Regions from separate parts of the Kitasatospora sp. NPDC085879 genome, predicted to be linked through region 2. Evidence: riboswitches for the same ligand, from Rfam matches in the RefSeq annotation. Region 2 holds a riboswitch; each other region holds the start of a gene.

Region 1 (10,332 bases), on a different contig from region 2:
TGCGCAGCACCACGGAGGGCCTGTGATGAGACGACGCCCCAACGTCCTGGCCGGATTCGGCTCGCTGGTCTGGCTGTTCGTCGTCGGCCTGCCGCTGTACACCCTGCTCGCCGCCACCCTGCAGAGCCGCGCCGACTACGCGGCGAACGGCCCGCTCGGCCTGCCGACCCACCTGACCCTGCAGAACTACCTGGACGACCTGGACGGCGGCTTCGGCCAGTACTTCCTCAACACCGTCATCGTCACGGTGAGCGTGGTCGCCATCGTGCTGCTGGTCGTCCCGCCGCTGTCGTACGCGATCGTGCGCAGCCGCGGCCGGACGACGAACCTCGCGTTCCGGCTGTTCCTGCTCGGCCTCGCGATCCCCGCCCAGGCCGTGATCGTGCCGATGTTCTACGTCATCAGCAAGGCCGGACTGTACGACAACCTGATCGGTGTGATCCTGCCGACCGCGGCCTTCTCGCTGCCGGTCTGCACCCTCGTCCTCACCGGCGTGATGCGCGACATCACGCCCGAGCTCTACGAGGCGATGGCGATGGACGGCGCCGCACCCTGGCGGGTCTTCCTCCAGCTCGTGCTGCCGCTCTCCAAGGGCGGGCTCTCCACCATCACCGTCTTCTCCGCCCTCCAGGCCTGGAACGGCTTCCTCTTCCCGCTGGTGCTGACCCAGTCCGACGAGACCAAGGTGATCACCCTCGGCCTCTACGACTTCCAGACCCAGTACGGCATCAACGTCCCCGGGCTGCTGGCCGCCGTCGTGCTGTCCATGATCCCGATCCTGCTCGTCTACCTGTTCGCCCGCCGCGCCCTCGTCCAGGGGCTCATGGGCGTCGGAGGAAAGTGACCGACACATGAACCTGGCCGTAGAGACCGCCTCCGCCGTCCCCGCCTGGCAGGACACCGCCCTGGAGCCGGGCGGGCGGGCCGACGCCCTGATCGCCGCCATGACCCTCCGGGAGAAGATCGCCCAGCTGTTCGGCGTCTGGGTCGGCGCCTCCGACGAGGGCGGCGAGGTCGCCCCCTACCAGCACGAGATGGACGAGCCGCCCGCCCTCGACACCCTGCTGCCGCACGGACTCGGCCAGCTCACCCGGCCGTTCGGCACCGCCCCCGTCGACCCGGCCACCGGCGCGCTCTCGCTGATGCGCACCCAGCGGCGGATCGCCGCGGCCAACCGCTTCGGCATCCCCGCCGTCGCCCACGAGGAGTGCCTGGCCGGCTTCGCCGCCTGGAAGGCCACCGCCTACCCCGTGCCGCTCGCCTGGGGCGCCGCCTTCGACCCCGCACTGATCCGCCGCATGGCCGCCGCGATCGGCCGCGACATGCGCTCGGTCGGCGTCCACCAGGGTCTCGCCCCCGTCCTGGACGTCGTCCGCGACGCCCGCTGGGGCCGGGTCGAGGAGACCATCGGCGAGGACCCGTACCTGGTCGGCACCGTCGGTACCGCCTACGTGCAGGGCCTGGAGTCCGCCGGGATCGTCGCCACCCTCAAGCACTTCGCCGGCTACTCCGCCTCCCGCGCGGGCCGCAACCTCGCCCCGGTCGGCATGGGCGCCCGTGAGCGCGCCGACGTCATCCTGCCGCCCTTCGAGATGGCCGTCCGCGAGGGCGGCGCCCGCTCCGTGATGCACGCCTACACCGACACCGACGGCGTGCCTTCCGCCGCCGACGAGCGCCTGCTCACCGAACTCCTCCGCGACACCTGGGGATTCACCGGCACCGTGGTCGCCGACTACTTCGGCATCGGCTTCCTGCGCACCCTGCACGGCGTCGCCGGCAGCTGGGACGAGGCCGCCGGCGCGGCCCTCGAAGCCGGCGTCGACGTCGAACTGCCCACCGTGAAGACCTTCGGCGAACCGCTCGTCGAGGCGGTCGCCGCCGGCCGCGTCCCCGAGCACCTGATCGACCGCGCCCTGCGCCGCGTCCTCGTCCAGAAGGCCGAACTCGGCCTGCTCGACCCCGACTGGACGCCCGTCCCGGCGGTCCTCGCCGGCGCCGACCTCACCGTCCCCGCCGCCCTGCGCGGCAGCGTCGACCTCGACCCGGCCGAGAACCGCGCCCTCGCCCGCGAGATCGCCGAGCGCTCCGTCGTCCTGCTCCGCAACGACGGCACCCTGCCACTGGCCCGGCCCGCCCGGATCGCCCTGATCGGCCCCACCGCCGACGAGGCCACCGCCGTCCTCGGCTGCTACGCCTTCCCGGTGCACGTCGGCCGCCAGCACCCCGACACCCCGGTCGGCCTGCGGCTGCCCACCCTGCGCGAGGCGCTGGCTGCCGAGTTCCCCGACAGCGCGCTCACCGTGCTGCCCGGCGCCGGCATCGACACCGCCGACACCTCCGGCTTCGCCGCGGCCGTCGCCGCCGCCCGCGAGGCCGACGTGGTCGTGCTCGCCCTCGGCGACCGCGCCGGGCTGTTCGGCCGCGGCACCAGCGGCGAGGGCTGCGACGCCGAGTCGCTGGAACTCCCCGGCGTCCAGCAGCAGCTGCTCGACACCCTGCTCGACACCGGCACCCCCGTCGTGGTCGCGCTGCTCGCCGGCCGGCCGTACGCGCTCGGCCGCGCCGTCACCGAGGCCGCCGCGGTCGTCCAGACGTTCTTCCCCGGCGAGGAGGGCACCGGAGCACTCGCCGGCGTGCTGAGCGGCCGGGTCGAGCCGTCCGGCCGACTGCCCGTCAGCGTGCCCCGTCGCCCCGGCGTCCAGCCCTCCTCCTACCTCGCCGCCCGGCTCGCCGGACCGACCGACGTCTCCAGCACCGACCCGACCCCGGCGTACGGCTTCGGCCACGGCCTCACCTACACCTCCTTCGACTGGTCCGACCTCACCGTCGAGACCGGCCGGACGGACACCGCCGGCGAGTTCCGGCTCGCCCTCACCGTGCGCAACAGCGGCGAACGGCCCGGCACCGAGGTCGTCCAGCTCTACCTGCACGACCCGGTCGCCTCCGTGGTGCAGCCCGTCCAGCGGCTGATCGGCTACCTGCGGCTGCCGCTCGCCGCCGGCGAGGAGCGCCGGATCACCGTCACCGTCCCCGCCGACCTGGCCTCCTTCACCGGCCGCGGCGGCCGCCGGATCGTCGAACCCGGCGCCCTGGAGCTCCGCCTCGCCGCTTCCAGCACCGACCCGAGGCTCACTGCCGCGGTCGAGCTCACCGGCCCCGTCCGCACGGTCGACCACACCCGCCGGCTGCACCCCGTCTTCGACGTGCGGTAGCCGCCCCCCGGACCCCACCTGCCCCGGCCCCATGCACCCCGGGACCCGCTTCCCCGGAGTGCGGCGGCCGAGGCCGGGGCAGGTGGACCACGACCGAACGCACCACAGGCCGAAGGAGTCGACGTTGTACACCGACCTGCCCGAGGACGCACTCCGCTCGTACCGCAGCACCCAGACCGAGCCCGCCGACTTCGACGCCTTCTGGCGCAGGACTCTCGACGAGGCCCGGGCCGCGGGCGCCGGGACCACCGCCGTCCCCGTGCCGACCGGCCTCACCACCGTCGACACCTTCGACGTGACCTTCCCCGGCTACGCGGGCGAACCCGTCCGGGCCTGGCTGCGGCTGCCCCGCGGCGCGGACGGCCCGCTGCCCGCCGTCGTCCAGTACGTCGGCTACGGCGGCGGCCGGGGCCACGTCCTGGAGAACCTCGTCTGGGCCTCCGCCGGCTTCGCCCACCTGCAGATGGACACCCGCGGCCAGGGCTCGGTCTGGAGCCGCGGCGACACCCCCGACTCAGGGCCCGCCGGGCCGCAGGTCCCCGGAGTGATGACCCGCGGCATCGAGGACCCGCACGGCTACTACTACCGGCGGCTGTTCACCGACGCAGTCCGCGCCGTGGACGCCGTCCGCACCCTGCCCGCGGTCGACCCGGACCGCGTCGCCGTCATGGGCGACAGCCAGGGCGGCGGCACCGCCCTCGCCGCGGCCGGACTCGTCCCCGACCTCGCCGCGGTCGTCGCCCACGTGCCCTTCCTCTGCGACTTCCCGCGGGCCGTGGTCGTCACCGACGCCCACCCGTTCCGCGAGATCGCCGACTACCTGGCGACTCACCGCGGCCGGGACGAGCAGGTGCACCGCACGCTCTCCTACATGGACGGCGTCCACTTCGCCGCCCGCGCCACCGCCCCGGCCCGCTTCTCCGCCGCGCTCATGGACCAGGTCGTCCCGCCGTCCACCGTGTTCGCCGCCCACAACGCCTACGCCGGACCGAAGGAGATCGACGTCTGGCGCTACAACGGCCACGAGGCCGGCGGCCCGGACGACCACGCGGCCGCCCTCCGCTTCCTCCGCCGTCACCTCGGCGCGTAAGGCCCGGGCAGAGCGAACAGGGGCGCGGGGAACTGCGCAGTCCGTACGGTCACCCACTACCGGACCGCGCAGCTCCCCGCGCCCCTTGGTTGCTCGTCAGGCCGCCGAAGCCACCGCGCCGGGCGCGGCCGCCGCAGCGGGCCTCGGGTTCAGCAGACGCTCCGCCAGGTGGCCGAAGAGCAGGCCGAAGCCCAGCCACAGGGTGGCCTGCACGGCCAGCGTCGCCAGGCGGAACTGCCACAGCAGCGTCGCCGAGAAGTCCGCCGGCACCTCGTTGAAGGACGGCAGGAAGGCGTACGCCAGCCCCACCGCCACCGCGAAGGCGGCGGCCGCCACCACCGTGGCGTTCCAGTTGCCCAGCCGCGGCGCCAGCCGCCGCCCCAGGACCAGCGCCGCCAGCGTCAGCAGCAGCCCCAGCAGCATCATCAGGAAGTACAGCGTGGTGCGCTGCCCGATGGTGTCCGGATTGCCCACCGCCGGCGGGTTGGCCGGGTACTTGAGGAAGGGGACGACGTACAGCGCGACCAGGCCGGTGCCGGAGACCAGCATCGCCGTCGCCCGCGGACCGAACCGGCCGATCCGTCCCAGCGCGAAGCAGTACGCCAGGGCGATGATGCCGCCCAGCGCGATGCCGTACACCAGGATGCCGGTCGCCAGACCGGCCGTGGACTGCATCGACCGGCTGACCAGTTCCACGCCCCCCTCGTGCGAGTGGGGCTGGGACTCCTCGAAGGCGATCGCGGCGTCGACCCGCGGCTCGCCGAGCAGGTAGGCGACCAGCAGGGCGGGCACGGCTGCGCCCAGCCCGCCCAGCATGCCGCGGACGAGCAGGGATCTGACAGGTGTGGAGTTGTTCACGGTTCCCGTCCCATCAGTGGCAGGGGAAGCCGAGCAGGTGACGACCGTCGTGCACCCACTCGTGCACGTTCTCGCCGGAGATCAGGGAGACGGCGCCCTGTTCGGCGCCGACGAAGTAGATGAGGGTCATCATCAGGATGCCGAAGAACACCGCCCACGGCAGGATCGCCTTGACGGAGAGCGGCGCGGACTGGCCGACGGGGGAGACGACCGCGGGTGCGGCGGACTGGGCCATGGCAGAACCTCCTCGGGAACTCGCGTCCCGCTAGATGGTGCACACACGACGGCAGTGGGTCTGACTCACCGTCGGCCCGCCCCGTCGAGGAGCGAACCGTCGGCACACAGTGGCGCGACCGTGCCGGAGTCTCACCGGGCTTCCGTCGTGCCGTCGTACATCGCCAAGAAGGTACCGTCAGCCGCAGGGCCCGCCAAGGGCGTGCGGACGGCGCATTCACCACCCCGGTGCCCGGGGACGCCCCGACAGGACCGACCGCCGGCGGTGACTCGCGTGCCCGGCAATGGAGTTGGGGGAGGACCCGCAGTGCGCGTGACATTGATCTCAGCGGCCATGAGCGAGGCCGCACGGCAGGCCCGCTTCGACGACGGCGGCCCGCTCGACGCCCACGGCCTGCGCGCCGCCGAGGCCGCCGCCGGCACCCTCCGGCCGGCCGGACGCGTCCTGGTCTCCCCGTCCCCCCGGTGCCGGCAGACCGCCGAGGCCCTCGGCCTGCCGGCGCCCGTCGACGAACCCGCGCTGGCCGGCTGCGACGCCGGCCGCTGGCGGGGCCGCACCCTCGACGAGGTCGCCGCCGCCGAACCCGAGGCACTCGCCCGCTGGCTCGCCGACTCCACCGCCGCCCCGCACGGCGGCGAACCCCTCCGGGCCCTGCTGGACCGGGTCGCCGACTGGCTGACCGCCCTCCCCGAGGACACGCCGGCGGTGACCGCCGTCGTCGAACCTGACACCGTCCGCGCCGCCGCCGTGCACGCCCTCGGCGCCCCGCCCGCCGCCTTCTGGCGGCTCGACGTCCGCCCGCTCACCGCCACCCACCTCTCCGGCCGCTCCGGCCGTTGGAACCTCGGCTGCGGCCGACCGCTCTGACATCCCGCCGACCCGTCCGGCCCGGCGGTCCCCGGCGTCGGTGCCCGGCCCTAAGGTGCCGTGCCGTGACGATCCTGATGACCGACGCCGGCCCGGTGGCACCGGACGCCCTGCTCACCCGCACCGGCGGGACACCCCTCGCGCCCGCCGGGACGGCCTGGCCGCACTGCGCGACCTGCGAAGGCCCGATGCAGTTCCTCGCCCAGATCCTGCTGGACGACCTCGGCCGGCACGCCGGCACCGGCGCCTCGGACGGGCGGGGCCTGCTCGCCCTGTTCATGTGCCGGAACAACCCCGGCGGCTGCCAGGAATGGAGCCCGCGCGCAGGCGGCAACCGGGCCCTCCTGCTGCCCGCCGAGGGCGCCCGGCCACTGCCGCTGCCGGACCTCGACGAGCACGCCGACGAGGACGACGACCCCCGACTGCTCGGCGCCGTCCGCGCCGTCTCCCACCAGCCGGCGCCCGGTACCGGCTACGCCCGCGCCCGCCTCCGGCCCACCCCCGGGCGACCGCTCGGGCAACTCGGCGGCGAACCCGGCTGGCTGCAGTACGACGAGACGCCGGAATGCCCCGGCTGCGCCCGCCCGATGCCCTTCGCCGCCCAACTCGAGGAGGGCCCCGACCCCGTCACCGCGATGAACTTCGGGGGCGGCGGCAGCGCGTACGCCTTCGCCTGCGAGCCCTGCGATCACGCGGCCTTCCTCTGGCAGTGCTGACGACGAGCGCCGCCACCGCACCACCGACCCGCGCACCACTGACCCGTGCCGCACCGCCACCCCCGCACTTCCATCGCCGCACTTCCACCGCCGCAGTTCGCCGAGCCGGGCGACCCGCGTCGGCGTGAGCCGTAGTCTGATGAGCATGGCGAAGAGTGGCGGCGCGGCGGCCCGGGGCGGGCCGGGGCTCAAGAAGGCAGCGTTCCCGAAGACGCACCTGGCGACGGTGCGGCAGGCGCGGAGGATCAACCGGGCACTGGCGGAGGTCTACCCCTACGCCCACCCGGAGCTGGACTTCGACAACCCGTTCCAACTGCTGGTGGCCACCGTGCTGTCGGCGCAGACCACCGACCTTCGGGTGAACCAGACCACGCCGGCGCTCTTCGCCAAGTACCCGACACCGGAGGACATGGCGGTGGCGGTGCCGGAGGAGCTGGAGGAGATCATCCGGCCGACCGGCTTCTTCCGGAACAAGGCCAAGTCCCTGCTCGGCCTCTCCGCGGCCCTGCGGGACAACTTCGGCGGCGAGGTCCCCGGCCGCCTGGAGGACCTCGTCACCCTGCCCGGCGTCGGCCGCAAGACCGCCAACGTCGTCCTCGGCAACGCCTTCGGCGTCCCCGGCATCACCGTCGACACCCACTTCGGCCGACTCGTCCGCCGCTTCGGCTGGACGCAGGAGGAGGACCCGGAGAAGGTCGAGGCCGCGGTCGCCGCGATCTTCCCCAAGTCCGAGTGGACGATGCTCTCGCACCGCGTCGTCTTCCACGGCCGCCGCGTCTGCCACTCCCAGAAGCCGGCCTGCGGTGCCTGCCCGATCACCGCGCTCTGCCCCTCCTACGGCGCGGGCGAGACCGACCCGGAGAAGGCCGCGAAGCTGCTCAAGTACGAGCTCGCCGGCAAGCCCGGCCAACGCCTGCGCCCGCCCGCCGACTTCCCGGGGGAGGCCGCGGCCCGGGCCGAGGCCGCCGCGCACGACGGCGAGGTCGCGGACATGGCGGTCGCCGGATGACCGTCGCGATCGAACCGGGTGGCCTGCCCGACTGGCTGCAGCCGGTCCGTGCCGCCGCCGAGACGGTGCTCCCCGAGCAGCTCAGCCGCTTCCTCCCGCCGGCCTCCGGCGGCCGGCCGTCCGCCGTCCTCATGCTCTTCGGCCACGGCGAGGCCGGGCCCGACCTGCTGCTCATCGAGCGGGCCCGCTCGCTGCGGTCGCACGCCGGGCAGCCGTCCTTCCCCGGCGGCGCGCTCGACCCGGAGGACGGCGACCCGGCCGGCCCCGGTCCGGTCGCGGCGGCCCTGCGGGAGGCCCGCGAGGAGACCGGCCTCGACCCGGCGGGCGTGCAGGTCTTCGCGACCCTGCCCGCGCTCTACATCCCGGTCTCCGGCTTCGTGGTCACCACCGTGCTGGGCTGGTGGCGGGAGGAGAGCCCGGTGGAGCCGGTGGACCCGGCCGAGACCGGTGCCGTCTTCCGGGTGCCGCTGACCGACCTCACCGACCCGGCGAACCGCGCCCGGCTGCGCCACCCCTCCGGCCACATCGGTCCGGCCTTCGAGGTGGCGGACCGGCTGGTGTGGGGCTTCACCGCCGGGGTGATCGACCGGGTGCTGCACTACAGCGGCCTGGAACGGCCCTGGGACACCCGGCGTACCCTGACCCTCTCCGACGAGGCCCTGCACCTCACCCGGCCGGACCGGCAGCGCGACCGGGGCTCGCCGGCACCGCGCTGAGCACCCGGACCCGGTGGCCCGTGGAGGTTCCGGTCCCCGTCCATGGGAGGGTATCTGGGTGAATGTCCTGGATCTGCTGTTGATCGCCGCCGCGGTGGGCTTCGCCGTGTCCGGCTACCGACAGGGCTTCGTGGTGGGCGTGCTCTCCGTCCTCGGGTTCCTCGGCGGCGGCCTGATCGCGGTCCAGCTGCTGCCACTGCTGCTGCGCCAGCTCGGTCCGGGCACCACGGCCTCGGTGGTCGCTGTCGTCGTGGTGATCGTGTTCGCCGCGGTCGGCCAGGCGATCACCACGCACTTCGGCTGGAAGCTGCGCGGCCGGATCGGCCGCGGCCGGGCGAAGACCCTGGACGCGATCGGCGGCTCGGTGGTCAACGTGGTCTCGATGCTGCTGGTCGCCTGGCTGATCGGCTCGGCGCTGGCCGGCACCTCGCTGCCCACCGTCTCCAAGCAGGTCCGCACCTCGAAGGTGCTGTCCACCGTCCAGGACGCGCTGCCCGCGGACGCGCCGAACTGGTTCTCCGACTTCAGCAAGGAACTCGCCCGCAACGGCTTCCCGCAGGTCTTCAACCCCTTCGAGCGGGAGCCGATCACCGAGGTCGAGGCGCCGGACCCGGCGCTGGCCGGCAGCGAGGCCGTCCAGCGGGCCCGGCAGAGCCTGGTCAAGGTGGTCGGTACGGCGCCGTCCTGCGGCAAGACCCTGGAGGGCAGCGGCTTCGTGTTCGCCCCGCACCGGGTGATGACCAACGCGCACGTGGTGGGCGGCGTCGACGAGCCCACCGTGCAGATCGGCGGCACCGGCCGGGTCTACGACGCCACCGTGGTCCGCTACGACTGGCAGCGCGACATCGCCGTGCTGGACGTCCCCAAGCTGAACGCCCCGCCGCTCTCCTTCGCCGGCGACGCGCGCACCAACGACAGCGCGATCGTCGCGGGCTTCCCGGAGAACGGCGCGTTCAACGTCCAGCCCGCCCGCATCCGCGGCCGGATCCAGGCCAACGGGCCGGACATCTACCACCGCGGCCAGGTCGTCCGCGACGTGTACTCGGTGCGCTCCCTCGTCCGCCAGGGCAACAGCGGAGGGCCGCTGCTCACCCCGAACGGCGAGGTGTACGGCGTGGTCTTCGCCAAGTCGCTGGACAGCGCCGACACCGGCTACGTGCTCACCGCCGCCGAGGTGCTCCAGGACGCCACCCAGGGAGCGACCGCCACGGCCAGGGTGGACACCGAGGGCTGCGCGCTCTGAGCCGGTCGCCCGGGAACCGTCGGGCCGGACAGTCGTCGGGCCGGGGGGCACCGGGCCCGGATGCCGCCGGGCCGCTGTCGGGTCAGCCCTCGCGGCGGAGCCGGGCGCCCACCCAGCGGGCGCGCCGGCCCAGGATGCGAGGGATGCCGAGGCGGTGCGTTCCCGTGCCGTCCGGCTGTCCCGGGGCGGCTCCGGCGCGCCACTCGGACTGGTGGGACTGGCTCTGCGAGCTGCTGCTCCCACGACGGCGTCGGCGCGGTGCGGCATCGCGATCGGGCATCCAGGTCATACCGGGAGGATGCCCCTGGGCCAGGAGGAGTAACCACCTCCGGACTTCCCACCTGGCTTATGCGACTGTCATATGAGTGATGGTCAGATTTCTGGGA
Region 2 (10,332 bases):
GGCTTCGCCGAGGCCGCCGCCCTGCCCGTCGCCGCCGCCACCGCCTGGGACGCCGTCGAACAGCTCGCCCTGGACCCCGGCCGCACCCTGCTCGTCCTCGGCATCGCCGGCGGTGTCGGCGGCGCCGCCGCGCAGATCGCCCGCGCCCGCGGCGTCAAGGTGGTCGGCACCGCCGCCGACCGCAACCGCGACTGGGTCGCCTCCGTCGGCGCCGTGCAGATCAGGTACGGCGAGGGCGTCGCCGACCGGATCAGGGCCGCCGCCCCGGACGGCGTCGACGGTCTGCTCGACCTGATCGGCGGCGAGGACCTGCGGGAGGCCGCCGCCGTCCTCACCGACCGCACCCGGCTGGTGTCCACCGCCGACCCGGACACCGCCGCCGCACTGGGCGGCAGCGCCGTCCGCCGCAACCCCGGCCGTGAGGCCCTCGCGCACGTCGCCGACCTCGTCGCGTCCGGTGCCCTCGACCCGCGGATCACCGCGACCTACCCGCTCGACCGGGCTCCGGAGGCACTCGCCGAGGTCGAGTCCGGACACGCCCGCGGCAAACTCGTCCTGGTGGTGGAGTGAGATGAGAATCGACAGGCCCGCGCTCGGCGCCCCCTGCTGGGTGGAGATCTCCACCGCCGACCCCGAGGGGTCCAAGGCCTTCTACCGCGAGGCGTTCGGCTGGCGCACCGAGGTCGACAGCAACCCCGAGGCCGGCGGCTACACGCTGATGATGCTCGGCACCGACCCGGTCGCCGGCCTCAGCCCCGTCCAGCGCTCCGGCCAGCCCACCACCTGGACGATCTCCTTCACGGTCGCCGACGCGGACGCCGCCGCGACGGCCGTGCGCGGCGCCGGGGGACGGGTGCTCATGGAGCCCGCCGACGTCCTCGACCTCGGCCGCTTCGCGGTCGCCGCCGACCCGGCCGGCGCCGTCTTCTCGCTCTGGCAGGCCCGCGCCTTCACCGGCACCCCGCTGATCGACGAACCCGGCGCGCTCGGCTGGGTCGAACTCGCCACCCGCGACACCCATGGCGCCAAGGAGTTCTACCCGAGGGTCTTCGGCTGGAGCGTCACCGTCGGCGAGATGTACACCCAGTGGGGCCTGCCCGGCCGGGAGTTCGGCGGCATGGCCGACATGGCCGACCAGTTCCCCGCCGACGCCGGCCCCTACTGGATGCCGTACTTCGCCGTCGCCGACGTCGACACCACCACCGAACGCGCCGCCGTCCTCGGCGCCACCATCGTCCTCCCGCCCACCGACGTCCCGGACGGCCCCCGGCTCGCCGTCCTGCACGACCCGCAGGGCGCGATCTTCGGCATCCACGTCGCCGGCGGCGGCTCGGGGGAGCCCGGCGGATCCTGACTCAGGTGCGGCCGCGGGCCGTCGGCTCCGCCTCCTGCGGCTCCCCGGCCACCGACCCGCCGGCCGCGGAACCCGCAGCACGGCGGCGGGCCAGCACCACGGCCCCGGACAGCACCGTCACCGCCACCGCGCCCAGCGGCACCCAGTCGCCGAGCCGGTCGTACCAGGTCAGCGCCGACGGATCGGCCAGCGGCACCCGCACCACCAGCGCCCCCGACTCGTCGGTACCCAGCCGGGCCAGCCGCCGCCCCTGCGGGTCGTACGCCACCGACTCGCCCGTCAGCGCCGCCTGCACCACCGGGCGGCCCGTCTCCGCCGCCCGGATCGCGCCCAGCGAGGCGTGCTGCGCCGGCGCCCAGGTGTGCTGGAACGTCGACGTCGCCGACTGGTACACGATCAGCGGCGCACCGTCCCGCGCCGCGGCCCGCGCCATGTCCGGGAAGGCCGACTCGAAGCAGATCAGCGCACCCACCGGCATCGGCGCACCCGCCCGGTCGGTCGTCGGCAGCAGGTGGAAGGCGGCACCCGGCGCCCGGTTCTCGCCCGCGGCCCTGCTCACCCCCGAGATCCAGCCGAGCGCCGAACGGAACGGGATGTACTCGCCGAACGGCACCAGCCGGATCTTGCGGTAGCGGGCCGCCACGCCGTCCGGGGTGACCAGCACCGCGTCCTTGGAGATCCGGCCGTCCGCCTTGCGGGCGTCCTCACCGACCAGGAGCTGCGCACCGCTCGACGCGGACAGCGCCCGCAGGCCGGCCAGCACGGCGGTGTCCCGGTCCAGGTCGGCGGTGGTGCTGCTCTCGCCCCACACCACAAGGTCCACCGGCCGGCCTGCCAGGCCCCGGGTGATCCGGGTGCTCGCCGCCAGCCGCGACGCGTCGTCGGGCGTCTGGCCGGGCTGCACCAGCGCCACCGTCGCCGAACCGTCCCGCGGGGGCGGCGCAAGCACCGCGAACAGCACCGGGCCCACCGCCAGACACGCCGCCACCGCGGCGGCCGGCAGCACCCGCAGCCGTCCCGTGCAGAGCAGCACGACCGCCGTGTTGCAGGCCACCAGCACCGCGCCGACCAGCCACACCCCGCCCACCGAGGCCAGCGCCAGCACCGACGGATGCTCCCACTGGCTCGCCCCGAGCAGCGCCCACGGGCCGCCCAGCGCATGCCAGGACCGGGCGAACTCGCAGGCCACCCAGACCGACGGCAGGACCACCAGCGCGGCGGCCGCCCGCCGCGGCCCCACCCGGCCGTGCAGCAGCCGCCACACCGCGAAGCCGAACGCCGCCTGCAGCGCCCCGACCACCACCGCCAGCGGCAGCAGCGCGGGCCCGATCGACGGCACCAGCCAGTACATCGCGACCAGGATGAACCCGGCCCCGAACCACCAGCCCCGCACCGCCGCCTCGCGCCCGCCCGGTGCCGCCCGCATCAGCAGCATCCCGGGCACCAGGGCCACCCACGCCAACCACGCCTGCCCCGCACCCGGGAAGGCCAGGACCGGCAGCCCCCCGGCCGCCAGGGCGGCCCAACGGGCGGGCTGCGACAACGCCGTGCGCAACGTCATGCGGAGATCGTATGCACCGGAAGGGCAGATCCGGCGCAATCCGGGTCACCCGAACGGAGGCGCGGGGAAGTCGCCCCGCGCCCCGGGGGTGCGGTCTAGCTGTCGGCCTCCAGGTCGCCCTCGGTCTCCAGGTAGGCGGCGCGGAGCTCGTCGAGGAGTCGCTGGTCGGGCTCGGCCCACATGCCGCGGTCGGCGGCCTCCAGCAGGCGCTCGCTGATGCCGTGCAGCGCCCACGGGTTGGCCTCGGAGAGGAACTCGCGGTTGACCGGGTCGAGCACGTACTCCTCGGTCAGCTTCTCGTACATCCAGTCCGCGACCACCCCGGTGGTGGCGTCGTAGCCGAACAGGTAGTCGACCGTCGCGGCCATCTCGAAGGCGCCCTTGTAGCCGTGCCGCCGCATCGCCTCCATCCACCGCGGGTTGACCACCCGGGCGCGGAAGACCCGGGCGGCCTCCTCGGTGAGGGTGCGGGTGCGGACGGTCTCCGGGCGGGTGGAGTCGCCGATGTAGGCGGCCGGGTTCTTGCCGGTGAGGGCGCGGACGGTGGCCACCATGCCGCCGTGGTACTGGAAGTAGTCGTCCGAGTCGGCGATGTCGTGCTCGCGGGTGTCGGTGTTCTTGGCGGCGACGGTGATCCGCCGGTAGGCGCTCTCCATCTCCTCCCGCGCCGGGCGGCCGTTCAGGTCGCGGCCGTAGGCGTACCCGCCCCACACCGAGTAGACCTCGGCGAGGTCGGCGTCGGTCCGCCAGTCCCGGCTGTCGATCAGCTGGAGCAGGCCGGCGCCGTACGTGCCGGGGCGGGAGCCGAACACCCGGACGGTGGCGCGCCGCTCGTCGCCGTGCTCGGCGAGGTCCGCCTGCACGTGGGCGCGGACGAAGTTGTCCGCCTCGGCCTCCTCCTGCCGCGCGGCGAGCCGCACCGCGTCGTCGAGCAGGGCGACCACGTGCGGGAAGGCGTCCCGGAAGAAGCCGGAGATCCGCAGGGTGACGTCGATCCTGGGGCGGCCGAGCTCCTCGAGCGGGATCGCCTCCAGGCCGGTGACCCGGCGCGAGGCCTCGTCCCAGACCGGGCGGACGCCGAGCAGGGCGAAGGCCTCCGCGATGTCGTCGCCGGCGGTGCGCATCGCGCTGGTGCCCCAGAGCGACAGGCCCACCGAGGGCGGGCAGGCGCCGTCGTTGTCGGCACGGTACCGCTCGACCAGCGAGGCGGCGAGCGCCTGGCCGGTCTCCCAGGCGAGCCGGCTGGGGATGGCCTTCGGGTCGACGGAGTAGAAGTTGCGGCCGGTCGGCAGCACGTTGACCAGGCCGCGCAGCGGCGAGCCGGACGGCCCCGCCGGGACGAAACCGCCGTTCAGGGCGTGCAGCACGGCGTCCAGCTCGTCGGTGGTCGCGGTGAGCCGCGGCACCACCTGGGTCGCCGCGAACGACAGCACCTCGCGGACCGCGTCCGGGTGGCCGGCGGCGACCTTCTCCACCGCCTCGGGCGCCCAGTCCTCGGCCTCCATCGCCTCGACCAGGGCGCGGGCCTGCGCCTCGGCCGCGTCGGTGGCGCCGAGGGTGAGCGCGGCCTCGTCCAGGCCGAGCGCCTCGCGCAGGCCCGGCAGCGCGCTGACGCCGCCCCAGATCTGCCGGGCGCGCAGGATGGCGAGCACGATGTTGACCCGGTCGGTGCCGGCCGGCGCCTGGCCGAGGACGTGCAGGCCGTCCCGGATCTGGGCGTCCTTCACCTCGCACAGCCAGCCGTCGACGTGCAGCAGGAAGTCGTCGAAGCCGTCGTCCTCGGGCCGCTCGTCGAGGCCGAGGTCGTGGTCGAGCCGGGCGGCCTGGATGAGCGTCCAGATCTGGGCGCGGATCGCGGGCAGCTTGGCCGGGTCCATCGCGGCGATCGTCGAGTACTCGTCGAGCAGCTGCTCCAGGCGCGCGATGTCGCCGTAGCTGTCGGCGCGGGCCATCGGCGGGACGAGGTGGTCGACCAGGGTGGCGTGGGCGCGGCGCTTGGCCTGGGTGCCCTCGCCCGGGTCGTTGACCAGGAAGGGGTAGATCAGCGGCAGGTCGCCCAGGACGGCGTCCGGGCCGCACTCGGCGGAGAGCGCGGCGGTCTTGCCGGGCAGCCACTCCAGGTTGCCGTGCTTGCCGAGGTGGATCACGGCGTGGGCGCCGAAGCCGCCGTCCTCCTGCGCGGCCTGGATCCAGCGGTAGGCGGCCAGGTAGTGGTGGCTCGGCGGCAGGTCCGGGTCGTGGTAGATCGCGACCGGGTTCTCGCCGAAGCCGCGCGGCGGCTGGATGAGGACGAGCAGGTTCCCGGAGCGGATCGCGGCGAGCACGATGTCGCCGTCCGGGTTCTGCGAGCGGTCGACGTAGAGCTCGCCGGGGGCCGGGCCCCAGTGCTCCTCGACCTGCTCGCGCAGCCCCTGCGGCAGCGTCGCGTACCAGCGCCGGTAGTCGGCGGCCGGGATACGGACCGGGTTGCGGGCGAGCTGGTCCTCCGTCAGCCAGTCCTGGTCGTAGCCGCCGGCCGCGATCAGAGCATGAATGAGTTCGTCACCCTCGTGCTTCATTGCTCGCCCGCTCGCCTCCGGGCCCTCCTGACCCGGCACCGACGGTCGTTGCTCCCTCGCTCCTTCGTCGCTCCCTCCCGCCTCCCTTTCGGCACCGGCGGGCCCTTCGGCTCGGGGTGACTCGTGGGAGGTGGAGGCCGTGTCCAGGCCGGGCAGATCGGTGCCCAGGTCCATGCCCTCCGCGCGGAGGCGGTGCAGCAGGCGCATCGCGCTGGCCGGGGTGTCCAGGCCGACCGCGTTGCCGACCCGGGCGTGCTTCGTCGGGTAGGCGGAGAGGACGAGGGCGAGACGGCGCTCCGCGGCCGGGGTGTGGCGCAGCCGGGCGTGCCGGACGGCGATGCCGGCGACCCGGGCCGCGCGCTCGGCGTCGGCGCGGTAGACGGTGAGGCCGTCCTCGTCGAGCTCCTTGAAGGAGAACGGCACGGTGATCAGCCGGCCGTCGAACTCGGGGACGGCGACCTGGGTGGCGGTGTCCAGCGGGGAGAGGCCGTCGTCGCTCGCCTCCCACTGGGCGCGCGACCAGGTCAGGCAGAGCGCCTGCAGGATCGGCCGGTCGAGGGCGGCGAGGGCGCCCGCGTCCCAGGCCTCCTCGTCGCCGCCGGCCTGGGCGTCGGCCGGGCGGGTGCCGCCCGCGGCGAGCACGGTGGTGACGATCGCGTCCGCCGTGCCCAGTTCGGCGAGCAGCTCGGGCTCGGCGCCGCGCAGTGAGGAGCAGTACAGCGGCAGGGCGCGGCCGCCCTGGTCCTCGATCGCGCCGCACAGCGCCTCGACGAAGGCGGTGTTCCCGCTCATGTGGTGGGCCCGGTAGTACAGCACGGCGACCAGCGGGCCGTCCGAGGTGCGGGCCTGACGCTCCAGCGGGCCCCAGGCGGGGGCCGAGGCGGGCGGCGCGAAGCCGTGGCCGGTGAGCAGCACGGTGTCGGAGAGGAACGCGCCGAGCTCGGCGAGGTTGGCCGGGCCGCCGTGCGCCAGGTAGGCGTGGGCCTCGGCGGCGATGCCGGCCGGGACGGTGGAGAGCTCCATCAGCTGGGCGTCCGGGGCCTGCTCGCCCGTCAGCACGACGACCGGGCGGGGGCCGGCGAGCAGCGCGTCCAGGCCGTCCTCCCAGGCGCGGCGGCCGCCCAGCAGGCGGACGACGACCAGGTCGGTGCCCTCGACGAGGGCGGGCAGGTCCTCGGCGGTGAGCCGGGCCGGGTTGCCGAGGCGGTAGCGGACGGGGCCCTGCGAGGCGCGGGCGCTCAGCAGGTCGGTGTCGGAGGTCGACAGCAGCAGGATCATGCGGAGGGCCTCCCGGCCTGGTCGGTGTTCCGGGGCGTGCGGCGGCGCACCGGGGCGCCGGACGGCAGCCCGGTGGGCGGGGCGGAGCGGGGTGCGGGGCACGAGGTGCGGCCGGCCGCCGGGTTCGCCGGAGTCACGGCGACGGCGGGCGGCGGCTCGGCGCGTCCGGGCGGGACGGCGGAGCCGGGCATGCGGCAGCGCACAGGTCGGGCCTTCCTCGGGGTCCGCGCCCCGGGCTGGTGGAGGACGGCGGGAGTTCCTGGCTCCACGGCTGAGCCGTGGTTACAGTGGCGGGACCGCACCGGATTTGCACCGGTTTCCTCCGCTTGCCGTCGCTGGCGTCGGACGATCCGCGCGGACCGTCCGGCAGCATCGTACGGGGTGCCGCCCTGCCGCGGGACAGCATGCGGACTGTGATCCAGGCGACGGGGCGGTCGGTCGGACAATCTGTATGCTCGCCGCCATGCCACCCACACCCGACCCCACCGGGGCGGGCTCCGCCGTGCCCGACCGGGACCGGTCGGACGCCTGCCCGGGGGCCCTTCGCCTGCACACCGCCGCCGACGGCGCGCTGGCCCGGGTCCGCCTGCCCGGCGGGATGCTGACCGGGCGTCAGGCACTGGCGCTGGCCGAGGCCGCGGAGGCGCTGGGTGACGGCGACCTGGAGATCACCTCGCGCGGCAACGTCCAACTGCGGGGCCTCGCTTCGGACTGCGGCGCCGAGCTCGCCGGGCGGCTGCGGGCCTCCGGCCTGCTGCCCTCCGACACCCACGAGCGGGTCCGCAACATCGTCGCCTCGCCCGGCCCCGGCGCGGGCCACGCCGATGTGCAGGCCTGGGCACGGGAGCTGGACGCGAGGCTCTGCGCGAGCCCGTGGGCGGTCGGCCTCTCCGGCAAGTTCCTCTTCGCCCTCGATGACGGCCGCGGCGACGTGGCCGCGCTGAACGCCGATGTGACATTGATCGCAGCGCCGGACGGCACCGCCCTGCTGCGCCTCGGCCGGGCGGCCACCGCGCGGCCCGTCCCGGCCGCGGAGGCCGTGACCGCCGCGCTCGCCGCCGCCCGGGACTTCCTGGACGCGGTGCGCGCCGCCGGCCGCAGCGCCTGGCACCTGCGGGAGGTGTCCGACCTGCTGCCGCCCGGCCCGGTCGGGCTCCCGGAGTTCGCCGGTGCGCCGCCCGCGCTCGGCGCGCTGCCCGGCGGCCTGTCGGTCGGGCTGCGCTTCGGCACGGCCGGTTCCGCCCGGTGGCGGGTGCTGGTCGATGCGGCCGCGGGGGAGCTGCGGCTCACCCCCTGGCGCGGGGTCGTGCTGCCCGGGGCGCCCGCCGACCGGCTCGCCGACCTGGCGGCGGCGGGATTCCGGACCGCGCCGGGTGCCGCCTGGGAACGTGCCACCGCCTGCACCGGCCTGCCCGGCTGCGGATCCTCCCGGGCCGACGTCCGGGCGGACGCCACCCGGGCACTGGAGGCGGCCCCGGCCGCGGGCCTGCCGGTGCACTGGTCGGGCTGCGAACGGCGCTGCGGCCACCCCGCCGGGCGATGGGTGGACGTGCTCGCCACCGGGCAGGGCTACCGGGTGACGCCGGTCGGGACACCGGCACCGTCGGCGGATGTGACGCCGGTGGAAGTGACGACGGAAGAGATGGCCGAGGCGGTCGCCGAGGCCCGGAGGATCACGTGATCGAGTACGAGAAGGACGGCGCCGCCATCTACCGGCAGTCCTTTGCCACCATCCGGGCCGAGGCCGACCTGGCCGCCCTGCCCGCCGACGTCGCCCAGGTCACGGTGCGGATGATCCACGCCTGCGGCATGACCGACCTGGTCGAGGACCTGGTGTACTCGCCCGGCGTGGTCGCCTCGGCCCGCAAGGCGCTGCACGCCGGCGCGCCGATCCTCTGCGACGTCAACATGGTCGCCAGCGGCGTCACCCGAAAGCGGCTGCCCGCCGACAACGAGGTGGTCTGCACCCTCACCGACCCCTCGGTGCCCGACCTCGCCAAGAAGATGGGCAACACCCGCAGCGCCGCCGCCATGGAGCTGTGGCTGCCCCGGCTGGAGGGCGCCGTGGTCGCCGTCGGCAACGCGCCGACCTCGCTGTTCCGGCTGCTGGAGATGATCGAGGCGGGCGCGCCCCGCCCGGCCGCGGTGATCGGCGTGCCGGTCGGCTTCATCGGCGCCGCCGAGTCCAAGCAGGCCCTGGCCGAGCACCCGTCCGGCCTGGAGCACCTGGTGGTGCGCGGCCGGCGCGGCGGCAGCGCGATCGCCGCCGCCGCCATCAACGCGATTGCGAGTGAAGAAGAGTGACCGAGCAGCAGACCGGCCGGCTGTACGGCGTCGGCCTCGGCCCCGGCGACCCCTCGCTGATCACCGTCCGTGCCGCCGAACTCATCGGCAAGGCCGACGTGGTGGCCTACCACAGCGCCCGGCACGGCCGCTCCATCGCCCGCTCGATCGCCGACCGGTACCTGACCGGCGGCCAGATCGAGGAGAAGCTGGTCTACCCGATCACCGTGGAGACCACCGACCACCCGGGCGGCTACCGCGGCGCACTGGACGACTTCTACGAGGAGGCCTCCGCCCGGCTCGCCGCCCACCTGGACGCGGGCCGCGACGTCGTCGTCCTCGCCGAGGGCGACCCGCTGTTCTACGGCTCGTACCAGCACATGCACAAGCGTCTCGCGCACCGCTACCCGACCGAGGTGGTGCCCGGCGTGACCTCCGTCAGCGCCGCCGCGGCCCGGCTCGGCACCGCCCTGGTGGAGGCGGAGGAGACCCTGACGATCATCCCCGGCACCCTGCCGGAGGAGGAACTCACCGCCCGGATCGCCGCCGCCGACTCGGCCGTGATCATGAAGCTCGGCCGGACCTTCCCGGCCGTCCGCCGCGCCCTGGAACGGGCCGGCCGGCTCCACGACGCGCAGTACGTCGAACGGGCCTTCATGGAGGGCGAGCGCACGGTGCCACTGGCCGACGTCGAGGCCGACACCGTCCCGTACTTCTCGGTGGCCGTGCTGCCCAGCAAGGTCGCGCCGCTGGACCTGCCCGAACCGACCGGGCCCGGCGAGGTCGTGGTCGTCGGCACCGGTCCGGCCGGACCGCTCTGGCTCACCCCGGAGGCCCGCGGCGCCCTCGCCGCCGCCACCGACCTGGTCGGCTACACCACCTACCTGGACCGGGTGCCCGTCCGCCCCGGCCAGGTCCGGCACGGCTCCGACAACAAGGTCGAGTCGGTGCGCGCCGAGTTCGCCCTCGACCTGGCCCGCCGCGGCCGCAGGGTCGCGGTCGTCTCCTCCGGCGACCCGGGCGTCTTCGCGATGGCCACCGCCGTCCTGGAGGCCGCGGGCGAGGACCCCTACCGCGAGGTGCCCGTCCGGGTGCTGCCCGGCATGACCGCCGCGCACGCCGCCGCCTCCCGGGCCGGCGCCCCGCTCGGCCACGACTACGCCGTGGTCTCGCTCTCCGACCGGCTCAAGCCGTGGGAGGTCATCGCCCGGCGGCTGCGCTCCGCCGCCGAGGCCGACCTGGTGCTGGCGCTGTACAACCCCGGCTCGAAGTCCCGCACCACCCAGGTCGGGCTGGCC
Region 3 (10,332 bases), on a different contig from region 2:
GGTGGCGACGGTGGTCTTGCCCGCGCCCGAGGAGGGCGCGGCGACGACGAGACGGGGGATGTTCAACGGGCTACCACTCGATACCGCGCTGGCCCTTGCGGCCGGCGTCCATGGGGTGCTTGACCTTGGTCATCTCGGTGACCAGGTCGGCGCATTCGGTCAGGGGCTCCTTGGCGTACCGGCCGGTGATCACCACGTGCTGGCTGCCCGGGCGGTCCTTCAGGACGGACACCACCTCGTCGACGTCCACCCAGCCCCAGTGCATCGGGTAGGTGAACTCGTCCAGCACGTAGAAGCGGTAGGTCTCGGCGGCGAGGTCGCGCTTGACCTGCTCCCAGCCCTCCTTCGCCGCCTCCTCGCTCGACTCCATGCCGCGCTGCACCCAGGACCAGCCCTCGCCCATCTTGTGCCAGGCCACCGTGCCGCCCTCGCCGGAGGCGCCGAGCACACGCAGTGCGTTCTCCTCGCCGACCTTCCACTTGGCGGACTTGACGAACTGGAACACCCCGATCGGCCAGCCCTGGTTCCAGGCGCGCAGCGCCATGCCGAACGCGGCGGTCGACTTGCCCTTGCCGGGGCCGGTGTGCACCGCGGTGATCGGCAGGGTACGGCGCTGACGGGTCGTCAGGCCGTCGTCGGGGACACTCTCGGGCACTCCCTTGGGCACGGCTCAGGCCGCCTTTCGCTGGGTGGAGACGGAACGGTGGTCGCGGACGAGCGCCGCCACGCCTTCGGCGCGCAGCTCGTCCAGGGTGACGGCGGGGCCGCCGAGGCGGGCCGCCAGGGTGTGGGCCAGGCCCAGCCGGACATGGCCGGACTCGCAGTCCAGCACCACGCTCGCCACGCCCTGCCCGGCCAGCAGGCCAGCGGCCCGCTCGGCCTGCGCCAGGGCGTCCCGGCCGCCGGTGGCCCGGCCGTCGGTGACGACGACCAGCAGCGGACGGCGGTCCGGGTCGCGCATCCGCTCCACCCGCAGCACCTCGTGGGCGCGCAGCAGCCCGGCGGCCAGCGGGGTCCGCCCGCCGGTCGGCAGCTGCTCCAGCCGGGCCGCGCCGACCTCCACCGAGGAGGTCGGCGGCAGCGCCAGCTCCGCGCCGGTGCCGCGGAAGGTGATCATGCCGATCTTGTCCCGCCGCTGGTAGGCGTCCATCAGCAGCGACAGCACCGCGCCCTTGACCGCGCCCATCCGCTGCCGGGCCGCCATCGAGCCGGAGGCGTCCACCACGAACAGCACCAGGTTGGACTCCCGGCCCCGGCGCACCTGCTCCCGCAGGTCGTCCTTGGCCAGCACCAGCGCCCGCCCGGACCGTCCGCGGGCCGCCTGGTGCGGTGCGGCGGCCTGCATGGTGGCCGTCAGGTGCAGCCGGGCCAGGCGGCCCTGCGGGCGGCGCGCCCGTACGGTGTGCCCGCCGTCGGTCTCCGCGGCCGAGCGCCGCCCCATCGCACCCCGGCCGGTGCCGGGCACCCTGAACAGCCGGGTCCGGTACGGGTCGGCACTTGCCACCGGGGCGGTCTCCCGGCCGGCGCCGGGAGCCTGCCGGGGCTGCGGCGGGGCCTGCTCGGGCGCCTGCTCCGGCTCGGCGGCCGCCGAGCCGTCCGGCCCGTCCGTGGGCGCCGGAGCCCCGCCGCCGTCCGGGCCGCCGCCGTCGGGGCCGCTGCCGTCGTCCTGCGGGCCGCCGTCGTCCGGGCCGTCGTCCTCGGGCGCGGCGTGCTCCTCCAGCGTGCGGTCGAGCTGCTCCTCGTCCAGGCCCGGCGCGTCGAAGGGGTTGCGGCGGCGCCGGTGCGGCAGCGCCAGCTGCGCGGCCTTGCGGACGTCCTCCTCCAGCACCTCGGTGCGGCCGGCCCAGGCGGCCAGGGCGACGGCGGTGCGGGCCATCACGATGTCCGCGCGCAGACCGTCCACCTCGAACGCCGCGCAGACCGCGGTGATCTGACGCAGCGCCGCATCCGTGAGCTCCACCTTCGGCAGCAGCTCCCGGGCCGCGGTGATCCGCTCGGCGAGCCCCTGCTCCTCCGCGGCGAACCGGGCCGCGAAACCGGCCGGGTCGGCGTCGTACGCGAGCCGCCGGCGCACCACCTCGGCCCGCTCCTGCGGGTCCCGGGTCGCCGCGATCTCCACCGTCAGGCCGAACCGGTCGAGCAGCTGCGGCCGCAGCTCGCCCTCCTCCGGGTTCATCGTGCCGACCAGCAGGAAGCGCGCCGCGTGACGCACCGACACGCCCTCCCGCTCCACGTACGACCGGCCCATCGCCGCCGCGTCCAGCAGCAGGTCGACCAGGTGGTCCTGCAGCAGGTTCACCTCGTCGATGTACAGCACGCCGCGGTGCGCCTTCGCCAGCAGACCCGGCTCGTACGCCTTGACGCCCTCGGCGAGGGCCCGCTCCAGGTCCAGCGAGCCGACGATCCGGTCCTCGGAGACACCGACCGGCAGCTCCACCAGGTGCGCGGGCCGCTCCAGCGCCGCGGCGCCGGCGTGGGCGCCGTCCGGGCACTGCGGGTCCGGCCCCGCCGGGTCGCAGGCGAACCGGCAGTCGGCGACCGTGCCGATCGACGGCAGCAGCCCCGCCAGCGCGCGCACCATGGTCGACTTGGCGGTGCCCTTCTCGCCGCGCACCAGCACACCGCCGACGGCCGGCGAGACCGCGTTCAACAGCAGTCCGAGCCGCAGGTCGGCCATGCCGACGATCGCGGTGAACGGATAACGGGCGTCACTCATCTGCTCTCCCTTGCTCACGGTGCACCCGGCGGCACGAACGGCAGCCCCTGCGGTGCCCCGCCGTCGATCAGCTTCCACAGTGCGTCGGTGTCCGCATGTTCCTCGATCAGGTCGCCCAGCCGGTCCAGCCGCTCCTCGCGGGCCGCGGCGAACGAGGTGTCCGGCGCCGGCACGAACGCCCGCCCGGCCGCCGCCGCCACCTCGCGCAGCAGCGCCCGCCGGAAACCGTCGTTCTCCAGCGCGCCGTGCCAGGTCGTCCCCCACACCGCGCCGACCCGGCAGCCGTCGAGGAAGGGCGTCCCGCCCTCGACGGCCACCACGCCGTGGTGGATCTCGTACCCCTCGACCCACTCCCCGTACGCCTCGCCGACCGGCCGGCCCAGCACCTTCGCCACCCCGAACTCCACCCGGGTCGGCAGCAGCCCGAGGCCCTCGACGGCGCCGGCCTTCGACTCCACCGCGTCGACGATCTCCCGCGACAGCATCTGGTAGCCGCCGCACACGCCGAGGACGGGCAGCCCGGCCGCGGCGCGGGCCCGCAGCGCGCCGTCCAGTCCCCGCTCGCGCAGCCAGGCCAGGTCGGCGACGGTCGCCCGGGTGCCGGGCAGCACCACCAGGTCGGCGTCGGCCAGCTCCTCCGGCCGGGTCGCCCAGCGCACCAGCACGCCCGGTTCCTGGGCCAGCGCGTCCACATCGGTGAAGTTCGACAGCCGAGGCAGCCGCACCACCGCCACCCGCAGCACCTCGGAGCCGTGCGGCGCGGCGGTCGGGCGGTTCTCCACGGCCGTGGACAGGTCCAGCGAGTCCTCGGCGTCCAGCCACAGGCCGGACAGCATCGGCAGCGTCCCCAGCACCGGACGGCCCGTCAGCTCCCGCAGCATCTCCAGCCCGGGCGCCAGCAGCCGGGCGTCCCCACGGAACTTGTTGACGAACCAGCCCGCCACCAGCGCCTGGTCCTGCGCGGACAGCAGCGCCAGCGTGCCGTACATCGCCGCGAACACCCCGCCGCGGTCGATGTCGCCGACCACCACCACCGGCAGGTTCGCCGCCGTGGCCAGACCCATGTTGGCGATGTCCCGGTCCCGCAGATTGATCTCGGCGGGGGAGCCGGCGCCCTCGCAGACCACCACCTCGTAACGGCTGCGCAGGTCCGCCAGGCACTCCAGCGCCCGCTCCAGCAGGACGGGCTTGCGCTCGCGGTAGTCCAGCGCCCCGACCTCGGCGACCGGCTTCCCGAGCAGCACCACCTGGCTGCGGCCGTCCGCGCCCGGCTTCAGGAGCACCGGGTTCATCGCCGCCTCCGGCTCGACCCGGGCGGCCTGCGCCTGCATCGCCTGGGCCCGGCCGATCTCGGCGCCGTCCGCGGTCACGAAGGAGTTCAGCGACATGTTCTGCGCCTTGAACGGCGCCACCCGGACCCCCTGCCGCGCCAGCCACCGGCAGATCCCCGCCGTGACCACGCTCTTCCCCGCATCTGAGGTCGTCCCTGCCACCAGCAGAGCCTTCGTCACGTGACACTCCCTTGCGAACGGGTGATGGAGGTGGCGCGGCCGAGTGCGGTGCGTCCGAGGGCATGGGCGGCCGTCGTCACCGCCAGCGCCAGCACCCCCACGCGGCGGGAGAGGCGGCAGGCGCGTTCGATGTCCGGGACGGCCACCGGCCGGAGTTCGGCGCCGAGGACGGGCCGGTGCTCCACCCTCTCGCCGTACTGCAGGGTGCCGCCGAGGCGTACGCCGAGCCCGCCGGCGAAGGCGGACTCGGCCTGTCCGGCGTTGGGGCTGGGGTGTGACGACCCGTCGCGCCGCCACACCTTCCAGGCGGCCCGCGGGTGCTCCGCCGCGGCGACGGTCAGCAGTGCGGTGAGCCGGGCGCCCGGCCAGCCGGCCACGTCGTCGAGGCGGGCGGAGGCCCAGCCGAAGCGCAGGTGCCGGGGCGAGCGGTGGCCGACCATCGCGTCCAGGGTGTTGACGGCCCGGAAGGCCAGCAGCCCGGGCGTGCCGGCGAGCGCGCCCCAGGTCAGCGCGTTGACCACCGCGTCGGCGGTGTTCTCGGCGACGGACTCGACCACCGCGCGGGCGATCTGCTGCTCGTCCAGGGTGCTGGGATCGCGCCCGCACAGGTGGGGGAGCCGCTCGCGGGCGGCGGTCAGGTCGCCGGCCTCCAGGGAGCGCCCGATCGTCCGGGCCTCGCGGGTCAGCGAGGTGCCGCCGAGCACCGTCCAGGCGGCGGCCGCCGCGAGGGCGGCCCGCGCGGCGGGCCGGCGGCGCAGCGCGTGGTCGGCGAGTGCCGCGCCGGCCGCGACCGCGCCGACGCTCAGCGCGGTGAAGGCGGTGCCGGCGCCCCGGTGGTCGCTCCAGAGGCGGCGTTCCAGGCGTCCGGCCGCGCTGCCGAACAGGGCCACCGGGTGGCCGCGGCGGGGGTCGGCGAGGGCGGTGTCGGCGAGGTAGCCGGCCACGGCGCCCAACAGGTAGGGGGCGGGGGTCAGGCGGCCCACGGCCCGGCTCCCTGGGTGGGGCGCAGCGGTGACCGCTGGGCAGCCTGCATGGCGTGCGTGTCCTCACTCAGGGTCCGCGCCCTGGATCGACGAACCGGCGGCGAGAGTCTCCTGGCTTCCGGGTCCGGCGCTCGCTCGGGCCTTCCAACGGCCCTGTGGCGGACCGCCGTGACCATGCAGGTCGAGCGTGCTCCCCGGTGACAGTGGCGGGACCGCGCCGGACTCGCACCGGCTTCCTCTGCATGCCTCCGTATGGCCCGGAGATCCCATCACGCCCTCCGACCGCCAGTCAACAAAGCGTGTGGAGTGGTTGGTCACACACCGTCGCGGCCCGGCCGTCCGCGCCCCGTACGATCCTCCAGCGCCCGCGGCGGCCGGTGGGGTCCGCTTCGTGCGTTCGGCGTGTGGGGCGGCGCACCGGGCCGCCCGTACGTTCTTGTGGCATGCGACGAAGACCGTCCACCCCGCTGCCGGTGCCGTTCTCCCCGCGGGCCGCCCGGGCGCACCGCGCCGGGCTCGGCCTGACCCCGGACCAGGTCGCCGAGGGCATGGCCGCGCACGGCGTCCGGCTGCTGCCCTCCCACGTGGTGGCCTGGGAGGCCGGCGAGATGCTGCCCTCGGAGGAGGAGTTCATCGCCCTGTCCCGCGCGCTGTGGTGTCCGCCCGCACAGCTGATGGGGATCGCGCCGGCCACCCTGCGGGACTTCCGGCTCGCCCGGGAGCTCAACCGGGAGCAGGCCGCCCACCGGATCGGGGTGGGCGCGGCGACGTACGCGCGGGCCGAGGAGACCGGCCGCTGGGACGCGGACGGCGAGCAGGGCCTGGCGCTGGCCCACGTGCTCGGGCTGCCGCTGCGGGTGATGGTGCGGGTGACCGGACGCCAGGACGCGCTCGACCGGCTGCTGCGCCAGGTGGTGGACGGCCGCTGGCAGGCGCAGCTGCGGGCGGTCGCCCGGGTGGTGCCGGTCCCGCACGCCGTACTGGGCGAGGTGCTGGCCGAGCTGCAGGACGAGTACCTGGTGCCGGGGCACTGGGGTTCGACGGTGCCGGACACCGCGCGGCCGCCGGCCCGGCCGCTCGCGGAGCGGTTCTGGGAGCTGCTGGCCCGCCGGGCCACCGACGTCCCGGTCTGAGCCGCCGCCCGGACGGACCCGTTCGGGTGGCCCGTCCCCCGGCGGGGGCGTGGACTGGGATCGCCGTGTCCGTGCCGCCACACCGGGAGCGCCATGCGTTGGGGAACCGCCGCGATCGTCGGGGCCGCCGTTGTCGGGACGGGCGCCGCGGCGCTGCTGATCGGCCGCCGGGTGTCCGAACGGGCCGTCCGCCCCGGCTTCGCCGGGGCCGGCACCACGGGCGGCCCCGGCATCCGGGTGCAGGAGCTCGGCGCGGACCGCGTCACCCTCACCCGCAGCGTGGAGACCGAGCGTCCCGGCCGCTACGCCCTGGAGTGGGCGGACGGCGGCCACGCCGTGGTGGGCGACGTGCTGGACACCGGTCCGCAGAGCGTCACCCGCCGGCTGCTCGCCACGGGCGCGGGCTCGCTGCGCACCGGGACGGAGGTCCGGGTGACCGCCCGGGTGTACCTCGGCGACCCGGCCTCCGCACTCGGCCTGGACTTCACCGCGGCCGAGGTCGAGGGCGAACTCGGGCCGATGCCGGCCTGGTACGTGCCGGGCATCCGCGGGCTCTGGGCGATCGTGGTGCACGGCCCCGGCGCCGACCGGCAGCAGGCCCTGCCGGTGCTGCCGCTGCTGCACGCGCTGCGGATGCCCGTCCTGGTGGTCACGTACCGCGGCGACGAGGGCGCCCCGCCGTCCCCGGACGGCCTGGGCCACTTCGGCGAGACGGAGTGGCGGGACGTCGACGCCGCCGTCCGGCTGGCCCAGACGAACGGCGCCGGCAAGATCGTGCTCTTCGGCTGGTCGCTCGGCGCCACGATGGCGCTGCACACCGCGACCCGCTCGGCCTGGCGGGACTCGGTGGCCGGCCTGGTGCTGGACTCGCCGGTGCTGGACTGGCCCGCGACGGTCCGCCGGGAGGCGGCCCGGGCCGGGGTGCCCGGCCCGCTCGCCGAGCTCGGCGCGCTGGCCGCCGAGGGCCGCACCAAGGTCGACCTGGCCGGCTTCGCCCGGCTGGCCGCCGGCACCGACCTGCAGGTGCCCGCGCTGCTGCTGCACAGCCCCGTGGACGCGGTGGCCCCCTTCGAGGCCGCCGAGCGCCTCGCCGCGCGGCGCGAGGACCTGGTGAGCCTGCAGCCCGTCCCGGACGGGGCGCACGCGGCCCTGTGGAACGCCGATCCCGACCGCTACGGCGAGGCGCTGCGCCGCTGGCTCACCCCGCTGCTGTGAGCCCCGCGGGCGGCCGCACCGACCGGAGACGAACGTCGTGCTCATGCCATGTTTCGGCTCCGGGCGACCCGGTTTGGTGCCTGTTGCCCGATCTCATCCCCTGTCCACGGACCGGACCTACGATCGCGCGTAGAACTCGATGTGACAGAAGGCCGGTACACGGGGAAGACTGCTCGGCGTGACGTCTCGGAACCCGCGCGACCGTGATGCCCCGCTCCAGCCCGCGATCCGCACCGGAGCGACGGTGACCCGTCTGCCAGGAGCGGCCCGCCGACCCGAGAGCACGCCTCCGGGTGGGCCAGTCCGCCGCCGTACCCCCGCGCCCAAGCCGGGCCGCGGCCGGGTGCCGCTGCCGGACGGCTTCCCCGCACCCGCAGAGCTGGCCCCGCACGCCCGCCGGATGCTTGCCGACGCCGTGCGGATCGCCCGCTGGGCCGGCGAGCTCGGCGAGGTCGACAAGCGTGGCGAGCTGCTGCCCGACGACGCCCGGGCCGCCGGGCGTGCCCTCGCCATGACCGTCGGCGCCGCCGCCAAGGCCTGGGGCCAGGCCCTGCTGGTCGGCCTGGTCGAGCTGCGCGACGGCGGAGCCGGCCCCGGCTGGCGGCTGAACGCCTGGGAGCACGACGACGAGGCGGTGATCCGCGGCTGGTCGGCGCTGTTCGACGCCTGGACGCTGCTCGCGCCCGTCCCGCCCGCCGCCCTGCGCGGCGTCTTCGCCATGCTGGCCGGCCAGGCCGTCGACCAGGCGCCGCACCTGCTGTCCTTCCTGCACCTGGTGGACGGGCCGGTCGCCGACAGCGAGCTCCTGGAGCTGCTGCGCCGAGGCCTGGACGAGCGCCGGCACGGCGCCGGCACCGGCGCGCTCGGCCCCTCCCCGGTGCCGCACGCGGCCTCCGCGATGTCCGCCGTCCGCGGCACCTGCCGGGCGCCGCAGGTCGACACCCCCACCTCGGCCTCCGACGTCGCCGCGGTGCTCGACTGGATGCTGGACGGCCTGGCCGCCGTCGGCGCCCTGGAGCGCCGCGACGAGGCCGCCGAGCTGTCCTCACTGGGGCACTGGGCGGTCCGGGCGAAGCTGGAGGAGATCTGCACGGTCGCGCAGACCGCGGCCGGCCACATCGAGCAGGACGCCCTGGAGATGCTCGCCGCCTGCGCCGACTACACCCCAGGCCCGGCCCGCGCCGAGTACCGGGCCTGGGTCGCCGCCCGCCCGGCCGACCGCGCGGTCGCCGAGCTGCTGGACGCGGCCCGCGGCGACGACGCCCTGCTGCGCGGCCTCGCCTTCGAGGCCCTGCGGGTCGCCGGCGGTCCCGCCGAGCAGGCCGTCCGGGCCGCCGTGGAGGAGCAGGAGCTGCGGCCGTACGCGCTGCTGTGGCTGGCCGAGCGGTCCGACGACGGCCCGGTCTCCCCGGCCGACGTGCTGGGCGCGGAGGACGCCGCCTGGCTGTGGGTGGACACCGCCGCGGCCGTCCTCGACCACGGCGACACGGCGCTGCTGGTGCCGCACGTCGAGGGCGCCTCGGCGGGCGAGCCCGTCCGGCTGTTCAACCGCGCCCGGCAGTCGGGGCACCCGCGGGCGGCCTCGGTTCTGACCGCGGTCTCCGGCGTCCACCCGGACCCGGCGGTGGCCAGGGCGGCCCGCCGCTCGGCCTTCAGCGTCCACGACGGCGGCGCCGGCCAGTAGCCCCGCCCGCGCCGCCCCCCGGGGCACGCGCACACGACGGAAGGGCCCGTATCCGATCCGGATACGGGCCCTTCCGTGTGGTTCAGCGCGTTCAGCAGCCGCGGGACTCCGCGCGGCGGGCGCGCACGTCGCCGACCTTCTGGCCGACCTTGCGGCGGATCACCAGCAGCGGCGCCATCGCGGCGAGCGTGATCTGGGCGACCGCGCCGATGTGCATCAGCATGTCGCCGCCGGGCAGACCGGCCGCCCAGGCCGCCAGGCAGCCGATGGAGACCACGATCCAGCAGAGCGTCGCGGTGGCGAGCAGGCCCTGCGGCTTCGGGTACTCGATGCGGGAGACCATCAGGTAGGCCACACCGAAGATCATCAGCAGGCCCGGCACGAACGGCGGGTCGAGGAGCACGATGGCGATCACCGTCATCGCGCCCATCGGGCACGGCATGCCCTGGAAGATCCCCGGCCGCATCTTGACCGCCGAGAACCGGGCGAGCCGCAGCACCACCGCCAGCAGGACGGTCAGCGCGATGAACGCCGAGAGCTGCTGGTTGCTGTCCGGGGACACGATGCCCCAGACCGCCACGAAGTACGCCGGGGCGATACCGAAGCTGATCAGGTCGGCCAGGTTGTCCAGCTCCGCGCCCAGCGCCGACGAGCGCAGCTTGCGGGCCACCAGGCCGTCGAACAGGTCGCACATCGAGCCGATCAGCAGCAGCGTGACCGCGGTCGCGGCGCTGTTGCGGTTCGGCGCGGTGGTCTCACCGGTGAGGTGCGGCATCAGGACCCCGGTGGTGATCGAGTAGATCGCCAGGAAGCCGCAGACGGCGTTCCCCAGGGTCAGGAAGTCGGCGGTGGACAGGTGCTGGGGCGAACGGGGCGCCCGCAGCTCGCGGTCGCGCGCCCAGCGGCGGCGCCGCAGCTCCGTCTCCTCCTCGTCTCCGAGGCCGACGAGAGTCTCAGGATCAGTCACGGTCAAGGCGCGTCACCCCGGCGGTGGTCTTCTGGCCGACCTCGACGCCAACCTCGACGCCGGCCGGCAGGTACGTGTCGACGCGGGAGCCGAAACGGATCAGACCGATCCTCTCGCCCTGCT

The links. Region 2 has a riboswitch for cobalamin ahead of cobN (cobaltochelatase subunit CobN). Riboswitches for the same ligand answer to the same signal wherever they lie in the genome.
Region 1: linked by a shared signal. The riboswitch ahead of AB0P35_RS16415 (CbtB-domain containing protein) and the one ahead of cobN (cobaltochelatase subunit CobN) in region 2 are both predicted to bind cobalamin.
Region 3: linked by a shared signal. The riboswitch ahead of AB0P35_RS24170 (cobalamin biosynthesis protein) and the one ahead of cobN (cobaltochelatase subunit CobN) in region 2 are both predicted to bind cobalamin.

The regions. Positions count from the first base shown of each region.
Region 1 covers NZ_JBFBJZ010000018.1:83,936-94,267, forward strand. Annotated here, with positions in the region: gene AB0P35_RS16390 (sugar ABC transporter permease) at 1-26, shown strand, start outside; gene AB0P35_RS16395 (carbohydrate ABC transporter permease) at 26-844, shown strand; gene AB0P35_RS16400 (glycoside hydrolase family 3 N-terminal domain-containing protein) at 852-3,212, shown strand; gene AB0P35_RS16405 (acetylxylan esterase) at 3,337-4,302, shown strand; gene AB0P35_RS16410 (CbtA family protein) at 4,399-5,160, opposite strand; gene AB0P35_RS16415 (CbtB-domain containing protein) at 5,174-5,395, opposite strand; cobalamin riboswitch at 5,428-5,589, opposite strand; gene AB0P35_RS16420 (histidine phosphatase family protein) at 5,729-6,262, shown strand; gene AB0P35_RS16425 (DUF1963 domain-containing protein) at 6,328-6,978, shown strand; gene nth (endonuclease III) at 7,124-7,987, shown strand; gene AB0P35_RS16435 (CoA pyrophosphatase) at 7,984-8,703, shown strand; gene AB0P35_RS16440 (MarP family serine protease) at 8,762-9,946, shown strand.
Region 2 covers NZ_JBFBJZ010000009.1:46,535-56,866, reverse strand. Annotated here, with positions in the region: gene AB0P35_RS09570 (NADP-dependent oxidoreductase) at 1-570, shown strand, start outside; gene AB0P35_RS09565 (VOC family protein) at 572-1,354, shown strand; gene lnt (apolipoprotein N-acyltransferase) at 1,356-2,915, opposite strand; gene cobN (cobaltochelatase subunit CobN) at 3,011-6,751, opposite strand; cobalamin riboswitch at 6,982-7,130, opposite strand; gene AB0P35_RS09550 (cobalamin biosynthesis protein CobG) at 7,215-8,432, shown strand; gene AB0P35_RS09545 (precorrin-8X methylmutase) at 8,429-9,055, shown strand; gene AB0P35_RS09540 (precorrin-2 C(20)-methyltransferase) at 9,052-10,332, shown strand, end outside.
Region 3 covers NZ_JBFBJZ010000033.1:14,151-24,482, forward strand. Annotated here, with positions in the region: gene AB0P35_RS24150 (cobyrinate a,c-diamide synthase) at 1-66, opposite strand, end outside; gene cobO (cob(I)yrinic acid a,c-diamide adenosyltransferase) at 71-667, opposite strand; gene AB0P35_RS24160 (putative cobaltochelatase) at 671-2,716, opposite strand; gene AB0P35_RS24165 (cobyric acid synthase) at 2,731-4,227, opposite strand; gene AB0P35_RS24170 (cobalamin biosynthesis protein) at 4,224-5,201, opposite strand; cobalamin riboswitch at 5,294-5,488, opposite strand; gene AB0P35_RS24175 (XRE family transcriptional regulator) at 5,654-6,343, shown strand; gene AB0P35_RS24180 (alpha/beta fold hydrolase) at 6,437-7,558, shown strand; gene AB0P35_RS24185 (hypothetical protein) at 7,737-9,242, shown strand; gene AB0P35_RS24190 (CDP-alcohol phosphatidyltransferase family protein) at 9,334-10,158, opposite strand; gene AB0P35_RS24195 (phosphatidylserine decarboxylase) at 10,202-10,332, opposite strand, start outside.